2 linked regions of the Cellvibrio sp. PSBB006 genome follow. The protein of the gene in region 2 interacts with the protein of the main gene of each other region in a pairwise test. Links are inferred from orthologs where the notes say so. Each region holds a gene or a part of one and is shown on either strand. Other genes may lie near its edges.

The links. Proteins that work in one complex are often made in the same cells at the same time.
Region 1: the proteins of pnp (region 2) and CBR65_RS01120 interact in binary tests that used the Escherichia coli proteins (3 or more experiments, as listed by UniProt). The link is inferred for Cellvibrio sp. PSBB006 from one-to-one orthologs.

What each region holds. Positions count from the first base shown.
Region 1 is NZ_CP021382.1:235,408-238,305, reverse strand. The notes cover bases 8-2,898. They hold CBR65_RS01120 (DEAD/DEAH box helicase), read right to left. Parts: upstream 2,205-2,898; coding sequence 810-2,204; downstream 8-809. Other genes in these bases: CBR65_RS01115 (sodium ion-translocating decarboxylase subunit beta), read right to left, coding at 2,328-2,898; CBR65_RS01125 (PhoH family protein), read right to left, coding at 8-400. In the rest of the region: more of CBR65_RS01125, read right to left, coding at 1-7. UniProt on the Escherichia coli protein: DEAD-box RNA helicase involved in the assembly of the 50S ribosomal subunit at low temperature. Exhibits RNA-stimulated ATP hydrolysis and RNA unwinding activity. Acts before DeaD.
Region 2 is NZ_CP021382.1:2,518,265-2,521,228, forward strand. Bases 7-2,963 are described here. They hold pnp (polyribonucleotide nucleotidyltransferase), read right to left. Parts: upstream 2,570-2,963; coding sequence 443-2,569; downstream 7-442. Other genes in these bases: CBR65_RS10525 (ChrR family anti-sigma-E factor), read left to right, coding at 7-348; rpsO (30S ribosomal protein S15), read right to left, coding at 2,761-2,963. Also shown: more of CBR65_RS10525, read left to right, coding at 1-6; more of rpsO, read right to left, coding at 2,964-2,964. UniProt on the Escherichia coli protein: Involved in mRNA degradation. Catalyzes the phosphorolysis of single-stranded polyribonucleotides processively in the 3'- to 5'-direction. Also involved, along with RNase II, in tRNA processing.

The DNA.
Region 1 (2,898 bases), 2.3 Mb from region 2 along the record:
TCTGGTCCAGATCGCCCGGCAAAAAGCCGAGGTTTTCTCCCGATTCTACCGCTGGCCGCGTCAGGATAATCCGTTCGATACGTCCGGACTCCAATGCCTCTGCCGCCAGCGCACCCGCGCAATAACTTTTACCGGTACCGGCTGGGCCGATGCCGAATGTCAATGCGTGATTCTGAATGGCGGTGATGTATTGTTGTTGGGCGTGATTCTTGGCGCGGAGCGGTTGGGGAGAGCGAGGGGGGGAGTATGCGGTTTCGACTTGCTGGGAGCGGGATTTAATCTCGACGATGTTGTCGTCGTCTCGCTGCTTTCGTGATGACTTGTGTTTCGAGCTTCGGTAGCTATTGTCTTCGGTGAACATATGATGGTTATTGCGTCTAGCGTGAGATCTTTTCGCCATGGGTTAAAATCCCCTTCAGGTTCAAAGTTAACATTCGGCGGATTCACTCAGAAAACTCTTGATAGTTAATACTCTTCAAAAATTTCTGGTACAAACGCCTGCTCTGTTTTACGCAAACTTCTACACAAACTACACGTGTTTTCCAGCGTCTTCGCCCACACCCCTTTTTCAACGATAAGTGAGTTAATCACCGATTATCATGGATAACTTCTACAGCTTCACCATGACAAGCCTGTGACACCAGCACAACAAATCTGAACGACCTGTTGATTTTCAGGGGCATTCTTTTTAGCCACCTTGACTTGATACTATGCCCAAATTTAAAAGTGGTCAATGCGCAATACAAAAATATTTTCAGCCGATCATGGCCCTGATAAAAGATGTTTGACGAGAAACAAATTGCGGGAACTTAATCCTCGTCACCCAGATCGTGGGTATCGGTGCGCTTGCGCCGCAAGGGTGCAAAACCGTCACCCAATGTTTTGGTCTGGCTTACCGACTCATCCGTTCTTGCAGGATTGGCACTGGGTGCACGGCGTTTGCCCACATTCTTTTTATCCCGCTCACGCACTTTAACCTTATTGGCAACCGGTGTTTTAGTATCAACCGGTTTCTTCTTTTTGGTGCCCGAGGCTTTGCCGGATGCTTTTACTTTTTTGGGTCCGGTATAGCTGGCCACCAAACCCGGTAACGTAAGGCGCTCGAAGCTTACCTTTAAATAACGTTCGATACTGCTCATAAGATTCCATTCGTTTGCCGCTATCAGAGAGACGGCGCGACCACTTTTTTCGGCGCGGCCGGTACGGCCGATACGGTGGGTGTAATCATCACCGCTCTGAGCCATATCGATATTGATCACCAGGTCCACCCCGTCAACATCCAACCCTCTTGCGGCGACATCGGTAGCGACCAAAATACGTGTGTGCCCCAGACGAAAAATATCCAGCGAGCGCTTGCGTTGATCCTGGGTCATGTCACCGTGAAGTGCGCTGATGCTGTATTTGTTATACCGCAACAAACCATCCAGTTGAGCCGCTTTTATTTTTGTATTGGTAAACACAATCGCCTTTTCATAGGACGAGCGGCCCAACAAGGCAAGCAATAATTTTTCTTTGTGTTTGTCGTCATCGGCCAGAACAATCTGTTGCTGAATGCGGTTATCGGTATCCTCTATTGCAATCTCTTCGGCAGGTTGTTCCTGCATCACCTGCTTGATCAAATGCCGCAGTCCGCGTTGCTCAAGCGTTGCGGAGAATAATAAATTCTGGCGTTGTGGGTAGCAGGTCTCGGCAATTGCCAATACGTCTTCACTTAATCCCATATCCAGCATGCGGTCTGCTTCATCGAGAACCAGGATTTCCAATCCGGAAAAATCCGTCGATTTATGGCGAATGTGTTCCACCAAGCGGCCCGGTGTCGCCACCAAAATTTCAGGGTTTTTGCGCAATAAGGCTTTTTGATATTTCAGTTCGTCACCACCGGTGACCATCGCGACCTTAATGCTGGTGAAGCGACACAATTGCTGGGTTATTTTTACAATTTGTCGTGCCAGCTCCCGCGTAGGACTCAGGATCAGGATTCGGGTACTGACAGGATTTAATGGTGCAGCAGTCAATATTTTTTGCAGTGCCGGCAACAAAAACGCGATGGTTTTACCGCTGCCGGTTTTAGCGCTGACCAGCAAGTTTTTATTATCCAGTATTGCCGGAATGGTTTTTTCCTGCACCGGCGTGGCCTGAACCAACTCCAGGCTCTCCAAGGCTTTGAGCAATTGGGGATGATTGATCAATGTCGCAAATGGCATATTTTCCACAGGTAAATCCTCAGCACCATGCTGGTGTAAGCATAGTAGTCAAAATAAAGGGGGAAGAAACAAAAAAGCTCTTCCCGGTGTACGGAAAGAGCTTTCGCAAAACCGTTACTGCCATCAGCCCATGGCGGAGACCATAGAGATCATGACACCAGCCGCAACGGCTGAGCCGATCACGCCCGCTACGTTGGGCCCCATGGCATGCATCAACAGATAATTGTGGGGGTCAGTCTCCAAACCGACTTTGTTGGACACCCGCGCCGCCATCGGTACGGCAGAGACCCCTGCTGAACCGATTAACGGGTTGATCTTGTTTTTTGACAACAGGTTCATAAATTTGGCCACCAACACACCCATAGCCGTACCTATGGCAAAGGCGAGCATCCCCAGAATGAGAATACCCAGGGTTTTGGGATCAAGAAATTTATCCGCCGCCAATTTTGATCCCACCGCGAGCCCGAGGAAAATGGTGGTGATATTGATCAGCGCATTTTGGGCCGTCTCACTCAGGCGCGTTACCACGCCACATTCACGCAGCAGGTTGCCGAAACAGAACATACCCAATAATGCCGCCGCGCTGGGTAAGAACAAAGCGACCAGAACCAGCAAGACGAGCGGGAACAGGATCTTCTCACGCTTGGATACTTCACGTAGTTGCTGCATCTTGATCTGGCGATCAGCTTTAGTG
Region 2 (2,964 bases):
CTACAGAATCTGCCCTGGCAGCAGCAGACGCGGGAAATCAGCAAATATGATTTGACCAGCATTATTAACGTAAGTGGTTTTCAGGTCGCCTTGCAAAAGATTACCGCCGGAGCAAAAGTGCCGGTGCATACGCACAAAGGCCATGAGCTGACCGTGATATTGCACGGTGGTTTTTCTGATGAACTGGGGGTTTATCACGCGGGTGATTTTATTGCACGCGATGGCAGCCACAAACACAGCCCGACCGCATTACAAAATGAAGACTGTATTTGCCTGACAGTGTTGGATGCGCCGATTAAATTTACCGGTTGGCAACGTATTTTTAATCCATTTATGGCGTGGCATTAACACGTTTCAAGTTAGCCCCATAAATAAAAACTTAGCCCATAAATAAAAACGCCCGCAGAGCGGGCGTTTTTATTTATCTTGCAAAACCGCTTGATTACTCAGCAGCCTCTTCAACATTTGATGCAGAACCATTCTCGTCGGCCACAGCTTCCTTGATCGAAAGCTTGATACGACCGCGTTGATCCACATCCAGACATTTCACCTTCACTACCTGACCTTCTTTCAGATAGTCGCTGACGTTGTTAACACGCTCGTCGGCGATTTGTGAGATGTGCACCAGACCGTCTTTGCCCGGCAGGAAGTTAACGAATGCGCCGAAGTCTACGATACGCACAACGGTACCTTCATAGATCGCACCGATTTCTGCTTCAGCCACGATGCTCTCGATACGCAAGATAGCCTCTTTGAGGTTCTCACCGTTGTCAGCATAAATCTTCACTGTGCCGTTATCATCGATGTCGATAGAAGAACCGGTTTCTTCAGTAATTGCACGGATAGTAGCGCCGCCCTTACCGATGATGTCGCGGATCTTATCCGGATGAACCTTGATGGTTTCAAAGCGCGGCGCAGTATCGCTGATAGTGGAACGCGGCTTGGAGATAACCTTGTTCATTTCAGCGAGGATATGCAAACGTGCATGCAATGCCTGCTCAAGGGCGATCTCCATGATCTCTTCGGTGATGCCTTCGATCTTGATATCCATCTGCAACGCGGTAACGCCGCTGGTGGTACCGGCCACTTTAAAGTCCATATCGCCCAGGTGATCTTCGTCACCGAGGATATCGGTCAGTACGGCGAAACCGTTGTCTTCTTTCACCAGGCCCATGGCAATACCGGCAACCGGTGCTTTCAAAGGCACGCCCGCATCCATCAACGCCAGGCTGGAACCACACACAGAAGCCATAGAGCTGGAACCGTTGGACTCGGTAATTTCACTTACGACACGCAGGGTGTAAGGGAAGCTATCCTGATCCGGCAACATGGCAGCAACACCGCGACGCGCCAGGCGACCGTGACCGATTTCGCGGCGACCGGTTGAACCCATACGACCGCACTCACCGACAGAATAAGGCGGGAAGTTGTAATGCAGCATGAAAGGATCTTTACGCTCGCCTTCCAGTGCATCAATGATCTGTACATCGCGCGCATTACCCAGAGTCGCAACAACCAATGCCTGGGTTTCACCGCGGGTGAACAATGCAGAGCCGTGAACCCGCGGCAATACACCGACTTCCACTTCAATCGGACGAACTGTTTTATTATCGCGGCCATCAATGCGCGGCTCGCCGGCCACGATGCGCGAACGCACGATGTTCGACTCTACGCGACCAAACATGTCTTTAACATCATCAGCTGAAACACCAGCTTCTTCATTAACCAGTTCTGCAACAGCCTGGGTGCGCAGTTCTGACAAACGATCATAGCGCTTGGCCTTGTCAGTGATGCGGTATGCCACGCCGATGGAGTCAGCAAAATGCTTTTCTACCGCTGCTTTCAAATCAGCATTCACAACCGGTGCTTGCCAATCCCAACGCGCCTTGCCTGCATCGCGCGCCAGCTCAACACACGCCTGAATCACCACTTGCATCTCCTGGTGCGCATAAAGTACGGCACCAAGCATGATGTCTTCCGGCAATTCTTTTGCTTCAGATTCCACCATCAACACGGCATCTTTGGTACCGGCAACAACCATGTCCAATTCGGAGGTAGCCAGTTCCTTGAAGCTCGGGTTGAGCAGATAACCTTGTTCCGTGGTGTAGCCCACGCGTGCACCACCAATGGGACCATTAAACGGAATACCGGAAACTGACAGTGCCGCAGAGGTGCCGATCATGGCAGCGATATCCGGATCGTTCACTTTGTCAGTCGACAAAACAGTACAAACAACCTGGACTTCGTTCAGGAAACCTTCGGGAAACAGGGGGCGGATGGGACGATCAATCAAACGGGAGGTTAATGTTTCTTTCTCGGATGGACGACCTTCGCGTTTGAAGAAGCCGCCGGGGATTTTTCCGGCAGCGTAGGCTTTTTCAATATAGTGTACAGATAACGGGAAGAAATCCTGCCCGGGCGATGCCTCTTTCGCGCCCACAACGGTACATAAAACGGCAGTTTCTCCCATGGTAACCACCACTGCACCGGTAGCCTGGCGCGCGATGCGGCCAGTTTCCAGGGTGACAGTTTGGTTGCCGTATTGGAATTTTTTAATAATCGGATTCACTCTTCTATCCTTTCTTTTGCGTTAACTTTTTACGCGCCTGTAATAAAAACATGTCTTTTAAAAAAATACACAGTAGTGTCATTGCTCCCTGCCAACGCGATATTTCTAAACCCGGATACCGCTGTCGCCGCCTCCTGCGAACTGAATAAAAAAATAAAAAAGTGCCCGCACTAGGCGGGCACGGGACAAACTTAACGGCGCAGACCCAATTTTTGAATCAGTGCTGAGTAACGATCAGTATTTTTGCTCTTCAGGTAATCCAACAATTTACGACGTTGGTTAACCATGCGGATCAATCCACGACGGGAATGGTGATCGTGCTTGTGACCAGCAAAGTGGTCTTGCAGCTTGTTGATGTTGACCGTCAACAGCGCTACTTGCACTTCCGGTGAACC